3 regions of the Lysinibacillus sp. NPDC056220 genome follow, and region 2 is predicted to be linked to each of the others. Evidence: riboswitches for the same ligand, from Rfam matches in the RefSeq annotation. Region 2 holds a riboswitch; each other region holds the start of a gene.
The links. A riboswitch is a leader RNA that binds a small molecule or an ion and turns the genes downstream of it on or off. The one in region 2 is predicted to bind cobalamin.
Positions count from the first base shown of each region.

Region 1: another riboswitch for cobalamin. It lies ahead of mmgD (citrate synthase); the one in region 2 lies ahead of ACOZBY_RS11725 (hypothetical protein).
Region 3: another riboswitch for cobalamin. It lies ahead of ACOZBY_RS20190 (FecCD family ABC transporter permease); the one in region 2 lies ahead of ACOZBY_RS11725 (hypothetical protein).

Region 1 covers NZ_JBMOXD010000003.1:88,960-93,324, reverse strand. The annotation lists gene ACOZBY_RS10530 (bifunctional 2-methylcitrate dehydratase/aconitate hydratase) at 1-859, opposite strand, end outside; gene mmgD (citrate synthase) at 958-2,079, opposite strand; cobalamin riboswitch at 2,269-2,463, opposite strand; gene ACOZBY_RS10520 (NUDIX hydrolase) at 2,695-3,180, shown strand; gene ACOZBY_RS10515 (ABC transporter ATP-binding protein) at 3,228-4,046, opposite strand; gene ACOZBY_RS10510 (ABC transporter ATP-binding protein) at 4,049-4,365, opposite strand, start outside.
Region 2 covers NZ_JBMOXD010000003.1:336,419-340,783, forward strand. The annotation lists gene ACOZBY_RS11720 (GTP-binding protein) at 1-1,139, shown strand, start outside; gene ACOZBY_RS11725 (hypothetical protein) at 1,248-2,006, opposite strand; cobalamin riboswitch at 2,239-2,422, opposite strand; gene ACOZBY_RS11730 (hypothetical protein) at 3,135-3,368, opposite strand; gene ACOZBY_RS11735 (DUF4190 domain-containing protein) at 3,601-3,864, opposite strand; gene ACOZBY_RS11740 (PH domain-containing protein) at 4,185-4,365, opposite strand, start outside.
Region 3 covers NZ_JBMOXD010000010.1:60,522-64,886, forward strand. The annotation lists gene ACOZBY_RS20175 (response regulator transcription factor) at 1-419, shown strand, start outside; gene ACOZBY_RS20180 (YdhK family protein) at 476-1,060, opposite strand; gene ACOZBY_RS20185 (biotin transporter BioY) at 1,177-1,773, opposite strand; cobalamin riboswitch at 1,928-2,117, shown strand; gene ACOZBY_RS20190 (FecCD family ABC transporter permease) at 2,313-3,359, shown strand; gene ACOZBY_RS20195 (ABC transporter ATP-binding protein) at 3,365-4,156, shown strand; gene ACOZBY_RS20200 (DMT family transporter) at 4,246-4,365, opposite strand, start outside.

The DNA of each region.
Region 1 (4,365 bases), 250 kb from region 2:
CAGGATATGAAACTTTAAAGAGGACATTTTCCATAACATAAGATGCAAGTGGTCTCGCAAGCTTTAATTCTTGCTTATGAAAGAGCACATCTTGGAATCCCCAGCCTGGTGCAGATAATGCAGTTGCATAGCCCATTTCCCCTTTCACAGCCATCATTGCTAGTTGTACGGCCCTGCTTGTAGCATCGCCAGCAGCCCATGATTTTCTTGATCCCGTATTAGGAGCATGTCGATAGGTTCTTAAACTTGAATTATCAATCCAAGCATTTGATAAAGCATTGACAATCTCTTGATGAGTGCCCCCTAAAGCCTTTGTAACAACAGCTGTTGTCGCTATTTTGACAAATAAAACGTGATCTAAGCCAACACGATTTAAGCTATTTTCGAGTGCAAGTATTCCTTGTATTTCATGGGCTTGAATCATCATTTCTAAAACATCTTTCATTTGGAGAGGCTCTTGCCCTTCTGCAACACGTACACGACTCAAATAATCAGCTACAGCTAAAATACCACCAAGATTATCAGAAGGATGCCCCCATTCTGCCGCCAACCATGTATCGTTATAATCCAACCAACGGATCATACAACCGATATTAAAGGCACCTTTAACTGGATCAAGGACATAGGATGTTCCTGGAATACGAGTACCATTTGGAACGACTGTACCTGGTACTACAGGACCTAGAAGTTTTGTACATTCAGGATATTGTAAAGCTAAAATGCCACAACCTAACGTATCCAATAAAACATATCGAGCCGTTTCGTAAGCTTCTTCGCTCGTAATCTTTGTGTTTAATACGTAATCCGCAATATCAATAAGAAGCTGGTCTGTCATCGTTTTTTCATTCGTTTTAATCATCTATAACTTCCTTTCAAGGTATGCATTTGATATACTAGTATGCTGATGGGCATTGGTCAGAATGTCCATCAGCTCTATGGCGAGTTGTTAAAACTTGATTATACCGACAATTCTTCAAGGTTATGACGCTCGCCTATATAATGAACACGAGGTCTAAATAATCGATTATTGTCATGTTGTTCGATCACATGTGCACATAAACCGATCGTTCGAGAGCCAAAGAAAATAGGCGTATATAATTCAATTGGTAAGCCCAGCATGTAGTACACGGGCGCAGCATAATAATCTAAATTTGGATACAAGCCTTTTTCCTCCACCATCACTTTTTCACCGGCTTCGCACATGTGATATAAGCAGTCATCCCCTTGCTCCAAGCATAATTTATACAAAGCTTCTTTCATGATCTGCGCTCTTGGGTCCATTTTTTTCATATAGACACGATGGCCAAAGCCCATTATTTTATCTTTATTTTTGAGCTTGTTTTTCAGCATCGCTTCAAAGCCCTCCACAGTCTTAGCTTCAAGCAGCATATACATGACTGCCTCGTTCGCCCCACCATGCAAATTTCCTTTCAATGATGCGACAGCACCAGTTAGAGCACCATACAGATCGGATTGTGTGGAGGCAATAACACGAGCAGCAAAGGTCGAATTCGGCATTTCATGTTCACTATATAAAACAAGTGATTGGTCAAAAATTCCCTCTTCTAATGGTGTTGGTTTTCTTCCAGTAATCATGTAATAAAAATTAGCACTATAAGAAAGCTGACTATCCGGTTCTACAACATCTTGACCATTTAATACACGGTAGCTATTCGCAACGATGTTGGGCATTCCACCTAAAAGTCGATATGCTCGTGTTACATTCATTACAGTCGAACGATCATGGATGTGCTGATCATACCCTGCTAACGCTGAAATTCCAGTTCGAAGGCCGTCCATCGCATGTGTCCCATTTGGTAATAAGTTGAAAATTTGAACAAGCTCTTGTGGAACGTGATAGTTTTCTTTCAATTTATCCTGTACGTCAGCTTGTTGCTCAGTAGTTGGTAGGTTTCCGTGCAATAATAAATGGACAATATCTAAATAGGCGTATCGCTGAGATAGTTCAATCAAATCATAGCCACCTATAACAATTTGACTGCCTACTACGTCTAAGAAAGACAGTTTTGTTTCCGCAGCAATAACTCCATCAAGACCTGGTGAATACGTTAACTCCATAGATTACAACCCCTTTGTTTAATCATTCTTGTAAGCGTTACCATTCAAACTCGAAAGAACAACAAAAAAACAACTTCTATCCTTTAGAAGTTGTTAATCTACAAAAGTATGACAGAACAAAAAACAGTGAACTTACATCCATTCACAATCATCATACAGTAGCTAACACCTCCCTATCCTCGTAGGTCAATTGATGCTTATTTAGTGGCAGGTCTCCTGACTTATCATCAACATTCCTATAACACCTTCCCGTTTTGAAGAACAAAACAGTGGTCTCGTTATGGAACTCCTACATACAGTTGCGGGACAGTGTTGGACTCACACCAACTTCCCTTTTAATCAAATGGAATCAAACCCATTTGAACCACCAAAATTTAGCATATTCAATTTGTCTTTTCACCTTAACATAGAGGTTTCCAAACAATCAATATAGGTAAAATTCAGAAAAGACTGATTATAAAAAGCTATTTTTCATTTTTGACGAACTATTCTGCATATTTAAGCATTATTTCGCTCAAAAAAAGATTGTTAATCAATCCCAATGGAGCTATATTTATGAAGTCTGCTTTAAAAAAGCGATTTGTTTTGCATTACGATGAAACGAGGAGTGACGGGATGGGCTATATAACTGAATTAAGAAAGCTTATCGGTAATAGACCAATTATAAGCGTTGGTTCGACAGTTCTTGTTGTTAATGATGATAAGAAAATACTCTTTCAACATCGTTCAGATACGTTGGATTGGGGATTACCTGGCGGTTCAATGGAAATAAACGAAACATTAGAGCAGGTTGCTGCTCGTGAACTTTATGAGGAAACTGGTCTCGTGGCTAAAGAGTTTGAGTTTATCGGTGTTTTTTCAGGACCTGATTATTACTACTGTTATCCGAATGGCGATGAAATCTATACAGTCATTCACCTTTATAGAGCTAAACATGTAAGGGGTGTATTGGAAATGAAGGATGGTGAGAGCTTAAGCCTCACTTATTTCAGTAAGGAAGAACTTCCGAGTAATATGGAACAGAGGACGGTCGCTCTCTTAAACAACCTAGAGGGCAAAATATGGGGGTTCGAAAGCTCCTTTACGAAGCTTTCCAAATAACAATGTAAGAATTTTAATAAGGACTTTCTTCGCAAAGACATTTCAGATCATTCCAAACTAGTATTCTTGTGAATTCTTTCGCGAGGGTGACTGGGCAAAATCGCGTTGTATAGCTCAAGTGATGCGGAATGCTTAAATGGTTCACCTTTCATGATTTCCTCTACTAGCTGACCATTTTGCATGACGAGGATGCGATCTGAAATAAAGCGTGTAGCCTGTAAGTCATGAGAAATGAAAATGTATGCAAGTTGCAAATCCTTTTGTAGTGTCTGTAGTAATTGAATGATTTGTTTTCGCAAAATCATATCTAAACTACTAATGGCTTCATCTAAAACAATTAATTTTGGATGTAAGGCAAGCGCTCTTGCAATGTTCACACGCTGTTGTTGTCCCCCACTAAGCTGGGAAGGATACTTTTCGGCAATAGATTTTTCTAACTCTACATGATTAAGTAATTCCTTTACCTTATAGTGTCTCTCAGCTGAGCTATAATGCTCGAAATTTAGGTACGGTTCCTCTAAAATTTGAAAAATAGTGTGCTTTGGATTTAATGAATGATAGCTATTTTGGAAGACTGCTTGTAAATCTCTCCGTATCATTTTTTTCTGTTGGCTAGTGGCATCATAAAGATTAACCCCTTGAAATAGAACCTCACCGGCTGTTGGCCTTTCCATTCCTAATATAATTCGGCCCAATGTACTTTTTCCTGAGCCACTTTGTCCAACAATGCCTAAGCATTCCCCCTCCTGAAGTGAAAATGATACTTTCTGTAATACAGGAGCATCCTGTCTTCGCTTGAATATGAACGGTCTATGTGCATAGTTCTTCTCAATATTTCTCACTTCTAGTAGCTTCAATTTTTTCACCTCTAAAACATCATTCGGGATTGTAATAGTTTCTTTGTATAAGGATGCTGTGGTGCATCAAAAAAATCATAGACATTCGCTTGTTCAATTAGTTCCCCCTTATACATCACGGCTACATCATCAGCTAGTTCAGCAATAACGCCTAAATCATGCGTCACAAGAAGTATGGCTGCCTGTGTTTCCAGGCGAATCCGATCAAATAATGTCAATACCTGTTTTTGGTTGACTGTATCAAGAGCTGTCGTTGGCTCATCAGCTATGTATACCGAGGCTTGAATTGCGAGTGACAAAGCAATCATTACACGCTGTAGCATTCCCC
Region 2 (4,365 bases):
GGGATGAATTTACATTTGGAGATATCACAGAAAAAGTAACAGAAATTCGCCTATATAACGGCAGTCGATTTGAAACTGTTCAGCAAGTTGAGGCTGGTGAAATCTTCGCTGTTAAAGGGCTCAGTCAGGCAAATATTGGGGATCGAATTGGCAGTAAATTGCTATCACTGCCCTATGAGCTTGTCCCTACATTACAGGCAAAAGTTCAATATGAGGGTGAGCAACATATAAAAGAAGTATTAAGGATTTTCCGTTTACTAGAGGCCGAGGAGCCGTCATTGCGTGTCGTGTGGCAGGAAAAATTTCAGGAAATCCATGTGCACATAATGGGTGTCATTCAGTTAGAAGTCCTGATTGACGTGTTATTGAAACGTTTTGCATTACACATTTCTTTTGGAGAGCCGCAAATATTATATATGGAGACAATTGGGACAACCGTTACAGGCTACGGTCATTTTGAGCCACTCAAGCATTATGCAGAGGTTCATTTATTAATGGAGCCTAATGAACGCGGAGCAGGAATTACCTTTAGTAATGCCTGTCATGCCGATGATTTATCAGTGGGCAACCAGCGTCTCGTTGAGAAGCACTTGTTTGAGCGTGATCATCACGGCTTACTCACAGGCTACGCCGTCACAGATATTCATTTTACGCTATTAACGGGGCGTGGTCACAATGAGCATACCTCTGGTGGTGATTTCCGAGAAGCTACTTTCCGAGCACTACGTCAAGGACTAGAACAAGCACAGAACATCCTGCTTGAGCCATATTATCGCTTTAAAATGAAAGCTTCCAATGATTTTATTGGCCGTATGATGACTGACATTCAACAGGCTGCCGGCACATTCGACGACCCAGACCTCACCGAAACTGACGTTGTTTTGACAGGACGTGCACCTGTAGCAACCTTTATGAGCTATAGCACAATCTTTGCTGCCTATACCAATGGGAAAGGCTCACTTACCCTCCAATTTGATGGCTATGATGTGTGTCATAATGCAGAAGAAGTAATAGGCCAGATAGGCTATGATAAAAATGCGGACCCTGAATACAGTTCTTCCAGCATTTTTTGCGCTAAAGGCAAAGGCTATACTGTCCCTTGGCAAGAGGCTCAAGCAGCCATGCACTGTCAGGGATAAGTCAAGTAAAGTATTTGCAAGGACGGTGTGTTAGGCTAATAGCCTCAGATGAAGCATGATACGCTGGCATAAATAAAACAAGCCCTCCGCTTCATGGAGGGCTTGTTTTCATATCGCACCGACAGCTTTCTTTGAGGGCTTATGGACCTGATAAGCAGGTTCAACCACCACATAGCCCTGCGTATTAGTGAAGTCGATTAAAACTTTACCAGGCTGACTTTTTAATATTTGTAGTTGATCAATTAATGTTAACAATAGCTCATGGCCGTTCCCTCGTGGATGCCAATTTAAGTGATCACCATTTAACTCCTGAACCGCATCCAGAAATTGTTTATATTCCTGCTGCGCGAATGCGATTAGTTGATCCTGATGAGAAATTTCCATTAAATCATTTATATAAGTTTCATAAAAACGTATAACAATGGAGCATAGTAAATCATTGACACGTGCAGCGCTTAACACGGGATTGGGCTCTTGTGAAAGGCGATCAAGGTTAGGCTTTGCTCGTGTTGAATCAATGCGTGTAATTAAGTGATACGGCTCCCCGTTCACCTCATATATAATAGGGTTCGTCGGCATATACATCATAAAGCTATTCGTCTTCGTTTTCAGTTGATCCGTTAACGTTGCCAGAGCAAAAAGATGGCCTTCTACCTCACCATTTCTTATCCAAATAATGTCTTTATTATATAAAATTCGCTCAAAAAAGCGGTTGTTGCGAATCAGCTTCGTTGCTAATAATTGATCAATCAGTGATTCAACCACCATTCTTGTTTTCGCTTTTTTAGCAATTTCTGTCCTTGGCTGCTTACAAATGGTCATATCTACAAAAGGCGTTTCCTGTGTTATCGTTTCATGAATATTCATCCTATGTGCATCCCCTTTGCGTACATATTTTCAAAACAAAAAGGACTTCCTTCTATGTTTGAGGAAATCCTTCGCTTTAATGTGATTCATCACACAATGCCAAACAAACCCTAAGTAAATGTGAAGGAGTTCGAAAATGAACCCTTTCATGAACTTTGGGCGTTTGACGTACTGTGACGAACAGAGCATTCTGTTTTGTCAACATGCCACCTCCTATTCCTCGTAGGTTTATGGTGTGTACTCATAACAGGCAGGTATCCTGACTCATGGTCATCGCCACTTTTCCCCTTCCCATCATTTGACAGTGGTTGCTGAAAAGTCGCTCACATTTACAGTTGCGGGACAGTGTCGGATTCACACCGACTTCCCTTTTAAGCAAATTGCACGCAATTTACACCTATTACTACACGCTATTCAATTGTCATAGGAATCGGGTGTACTCCACATTCCTATTAGATTACTAAAATCAATTGTAAAGTAGTGGATTTCTAAAGTCAAATATCACAATATTTTCCAAACCATTTCTTCACTTAATCTTACAAACTCTGAAATTCTGACAACATGTCTTCCTATTTACTTTGATGGTATGATACTTCCTCAGCTTCATGCGGGTCATCTCTTTCGAAATCCCCTCGGATTTTCTACGCAGCATAATACTTAATAGCTTCAATTTCTTTACCGCTATACGTTCTGGTCTTTTCCAACGAATCAGCAAAATGGTCGTCTTTTTCACATATTAAATCAGCGAAACTAGTTAATGTTTTGTCCTAATACGTCCTTTACCGAATATCTTCTTTTTAACATCCGTATCACCTTCATCTATTATTCGACGTATATACTCGCATGAGAATAAATTTTAGCGAATGATTAACGGCTTTTAAAAAAGGATTTACGACACTTTTAATTTAGGTTATTAGTTATGTAATATTTGATAAAATGAGTTACGAGGGCAGGGGATTCCTGCGCTCATTTTTTTAACGCAAAACCGCGAGTTAAATCGGGATAAGACACTTGCATCATTTTGAAATACTAACATAAACAACCTATAAACGCACCTCAGACAAACCTATACGCACAACTACGCGATTCAACGATTCTCGCTACATCTGACAGCGTTGAGTGATGTAACTAAAGAGTAATAACTTCACCAGAGTATTGTCTTAATTGTTCAATGGCTACGGTTACGGCTACTTCCTCAGTCTCAATCAAACTCAATCCTTTTTTAATAGGACTCCAAAATTCATATCCGCAGTCTTCTTGCCACATATATACGTCTGTTGTAAAAAGACCATCTCTCCGTTTTATAATTTGAACTTTATATTGATGACTTGGAGACATTATTTCCTTTAGCATCTGTTCCATCGTTTCACCATCTTTACAAATAGTAATGTGTATAACTATTATTCTTCAAAAAGAAAAAAGCTTTGAGCAAAATCTTAAAAACAGGGGGCTTGGGAAGGTCATGCATTTTCAACACAAAAAAAGAGGTTTATGGTGTGTATTCGTAACAGGCTGGTATCCTGACTCATGGCCATTTCCACTTTTCCTCTTCCCGTCCAACTTAAAACGGTATTTTCTAAGGTCAAATACTAAGCTAAGCACCAGTAATTGAATAAAAAAGGATAATAGACAATACTGCAAAGGTTTGAATGATAATCCCGATCACGCTACAAATTAAACCAGAAATTGCCAAACCTCTGCCATTTTCATTGCTTTTAGCAATTTCCTTTGTTGACATTCTTGATAAAACTACTCCGAAAATCCCAAGAACTAATCCAATAAATGGTACGATGATAGAAAGAATACCAAGCGTTAATGAAATGATAGATTTATTATTCATTTCAATTTTTTCAACCATTTCCATTACCCCCCAACAATCTAATGTTACGAATAACACTTCTTCAAAAAACAGTTCCATCCATTGAATTCTATCAATATTATTGAAATATATCTATTATTTTACAATATAAAAGGTTATGCGTAAGGGAGAACCAGTCAGCATTTCTTTGCTAATTTCTAAGCTCTGTGCGCTTGCTCCCTAATTGGAACGGGGCGACAGCATACACCCCTCACATAGTAATTTCCCCATCCCTATTCCCCCTTTCTAAGCACAGCCAAAAAAGCCTCGCATCTATGCGGGCTTTGTATGTGATTCGTGATTGTGGCTTTATTTCATTATTACGAGACTAAAACATACTGCGCTAAAACACTTTGCACTTTATAAATATTGGTCGCCTTATTGAAGCTTTTTTGGATAGGTAGCGAACTGCCTGATACCCATATTTTTAGCTCTGCGTCTAAATCAAATGTACCAGCCGTTTCTACTGAAAAATGAATAATATTTTTATAGGGGATCGAA
Region 3 (4,365 bases), on a different contig from region 2:
TAAACATTGGGGCAGATGATTATATATTAAAACCTTTCGATGAGGAAGAGCTATTAGCACGTATACATGCTGTATTAAGGAGAACCAAAGTAGAAAACAAAGTCGTTGTCTTTGAGGGGTTACGCTTAGATAAAGAATCCTTTGAATTATATTTTCAACAAGAAGCCATCCCATTAACACCAAAAGAATTTTCCATGATGTCCTTATTTCTAGATTATCAAAATAAAGTATTTTCAAGGGAACATCTTATTAATACAGTTTGGGGATATCATGTATCCATTGAGGATCGCACTATCGATTCCCATGTCCGAAATTTACGTGAAAAATTAAGAAAAAGCGGTTTTCCTGCTGATGATTATTTGCAAACTGTTTGGGGAATCGGCTATAAATGGCATAAGTTTGCGGATCGAAAGCCTTGAGAACATAAAAACTAGAAAACAACCTCTGCCAAATCTATTGGGAGAGGTTGTTCGGATTATTGCGCTGTTAACTCATCTTCTGTTACCCATTTATGATTTTTCACTGTTTCACCATTCGTCGTAGAAATATAATCAACCATATAAACAGTGGTTGGTACAGCTTCTTCAATTCGGACAGTCGCGTTTTTCATTCCTGCCATATGAGTAGCAGTCGTTTTTACCTCTGTGTCAGAGGATAGAGGCGCTTCTCCTACATCAATTAATTCCTCATGGATAATCCATTTATGATTCTCTACACGTTCGCCACCAGATGTTGGATTATAAGAAATAATATAGGCTGTAGTTTTATAGGCACCAACAATTGTCGCTTCAGCACCTTTCATCCCTTCCATATGCCCATCTTTAATCAAAGCGGTACTTCCTACCGGAAATGTTGGATCTTCAGCCTTTTTTAATGTAGCTGGTACTTCTGCTGAGCTAGAATGGTTCATCGTGGAGTGATCCATTTCTGTTTGTTGCTCCGACTCTGGAGTATTATTTGAAGTTGATGAAGGCTCCGTTTTATCTTCAGAACAAGCTGATAAAGTTAGTAAAACAACTGCTAATAATAGTCCACCTGACCACCTTCGTTTGAATGTCATATGAGATTCTCCTTTCTATTTGCCCTTACTGTAACAAACAAATATGCAGAAAGGATGAACATTAACGATTACAAAAAACTTCTTTAGTCCATTAACTTAAGAAGTGGGTGTAAGCGTTATTGAATGGGTAAGATTTTCAATGTTTTTTGCAGTCGGTACGCTAAAAAACCAGCGAAAATAGCTAAAATAATATCTTTTGGAAGTGGGGGGATCATCCAGAGCCAAGCTAATCTATAGGAAAAACCCTCTGGCGCACTGGCCCATAGTTTGTATGCAATAAACAGCCAGTTGGTACCTATTAAATAATTGAGAGCAGTTGCCAAAAATGCCGCTAGAATATAGCTTTTTCTCGTACCACTTCGTTCTACCATTAATCCAGCCATATACGCTGCTAAAATAAAGGTAATAATGAATCCAAATGTGGGGCTTAATAGTTGACTAAAGCCTCCACCAAAGCGAGCAAAGACAGGGGCTCCTGCTAATCCAATGCACATATAAACTGTGCAGGCAAGCGCTCCCTTTCTACTACCCAAAATAAGTCCTGCTAAAATGGCAAAAAGGGTTTGGAGAGTAATCGGTACTCCTCCCACTGTCATAAAGGGTACAAAGGAAGTTATATTGGCGCCGATCATCATAAGGGTAGAAAATAATCCAATATATGCCATATCTACAGTTCTTAATTTTTGATGACTTTGATTTGTTGCTGTTGTCATGATTTCACCTCTTATTTCAGAGTACTTACCGATAGTGTAAAAAACTAAGTTTTTTGTGTCAACTTAATTTTTGTTCATTGTTAACTCAAGTATGCTGGAAATTCCTTGTAGACTAAGTATCTATAAAAATGTATGATAGAATCGTCATAATTTTATAACTTCACATACTATTGGTGTGACATTTGAAACAATGTCGCTTAAAAGGGAAATCGGTGGAAGTCCGATGCTGTCCCGCAACTGTAACGAGGAGTCCTATCATGTTTATTTGCCACTATTAAAATGGGAAGGCTAATTATAGGATGATGAATCGAAGCCAGGAGACCTGCCAATAAGTAATACCTGTAATGCCCACGAGGATGCAAGCAATTACGGACAATAGCTGGATTTTCTGACTTTGTTTATTCGAGGGTATTTTTGTGCATATTTTGCATGAAATGCCCTTTTTTTATTGAGTGCTAACTGAAGTAAGAGGATCTGGCCAAAATCATGCGAAAGTATATTTAATTGCTTCATTCATCATCTTAGTAGGAGTTTAATGAATGAATAAAAAATTTATGTTATTTTCTTTAGTGCTTCTTTTAGTATTAATCGTATCCATGACATTTGCTGTGATGGTAGGATCTGTTTCTGTGACGCCATTATATGTATGGAAAGTAATTCTTTCAAAATTACCCTTTATACAACACACAATAGAGCAGGATTGGAGTCGCTCACAGGAAATTATTATATGGCAAATAAGAGTACCCCGTGTCATCCTTGCGGCTATTGTTGGAGCGGGTTTAGCCATTGCAGGGGCAGCAATTCAGGCACTTGTAAGAAATTCCATTGCAGACCCGTACATATTAGGAATTTCTTCAGGAGCAGCAGTTGGAGCAACTTCAGTAATTATTTTAGGTGCTTTTTCATTTTTAGGTATTTACGCACTTTCTGTATCAGCTTTTATAGGGTCTTTGCTTGCGATTGGGTTAGTGTTTTTCTTATCGCGCGTAGGTGGCAGGGTCTCGATTTTTCGCTTGCTATTGGCAGGAATGGCAGTTTCCTTTATATTAACAGCCATTTCTAATTTTATATTAATGATGTCAAAGCAAGAGGGTGCATTAAAGGCCGTTATGTTTTGGATGTTAGGAAGCTTAGCTGGAGCTAAATGGAGTAATATTATTATTCCAGCTTCCATCTTTTTCATAGTGTTTGCCCTTTTATGGCTATTTTATCGAAATTTAAATTTGCTATTACTTGGGGAAGAGGCTGCTGTAACATTAGGAGTCAATCTTCAACAATTTCGCATACAGCTCATATTACTTGTCTCTCTTTTAACGGGGGTACTTGTAGCAGTCAGTGGTTCTATCGGATTTGTGGGATTAATTATTCCGCATATAGTACGGTTAATTGTCGGTTCTAACTATAAATATGTAATACCGGTCAGTGCTTTATTAGGAGGGATATTCTTAGTCTGGGCAGATGCTTTAGCTCGCATTATAATTGCCCCACAGGAGATGCCAATCGGTATTATTACAGCTTTCTGTGGGGGACCATTTTTCATTTGGTTGCTCCGTCGTAACAATTATTCTTTCGGTGAAGGAGATTAAGTTCCATGACATTAGAAGCAAAACAAGTATCATTCTCCATTTACGATCAGCAAATACTTCACGAGGTAAGTGTAAAAATAAAGAAAAAGCAATTTGTCGGGTTAATCGGCCCTAATGGTAGTGGGAAGTCGACCTTGCTTAAAAATATGTATCGTCTCCTAAAGCCGGAAAGTGGGACAGTCTTGTTAAATGAACAAGATATTTTAAAGCAATCTAGTAAAGCCATTGCTAAAAATTTAGCCGTTGTGAGTCAAGAAACACCTGTATTATTTGACTTTACTGTTGACGATTTAGTCAGTATGGGAAGGACTCCACATAAAAAGCTTTTAGAGCTTGATCAGGAACAGGATTTTCAAATTGTTAAAAATGCTCTCAAGCAAACGGGTATATTGCATCTCGCGAAACGAAGCTTTAGCTCACTTTCCGGTGGGGAAAAGAAGCGTGTCATGGTGGCAAGAGCACTTGCTCAGCAAGCACACGTACTTATATTAGATGAACCAACAAATCATTTAGATATTCAACATCAACTTCAGTTGATGGACTTAATTCAAACCTTACATCTAACAGTAGTAGCCGCTTTGCATGACTTGAATATCGCCGCAATGTACTGTGATCAAATTTATGTTTTACAGCGTGGACGCATTGTTTGTCATGGTACACCAGAAGAAGTGCTTACACCATCATTACTGCAAGAAGTATTTGGAGTATTTGCAGATATTCAAACACATACACTGACGGGTAAACCGTATCTTACATATGTCCCTGAACAATTTGCAAGAAGGACCAACCCTATTTAGTAATCACAATTGTCTTGCCTCAATCATTTAACATCATCTAAATAAAAAGGGCGCCACTTCATTAAGAGGGCGCCCTTTGTAATCAAATATCAAGATACTGCTTTTAAACCTGCAACTCCAATGATAATTGCAACGATACTGATGATTCGTGCAAGGTTTTTAGATTCCCCAAAGAACATAATATTGACAAGCACGGCACCTACAGTTCC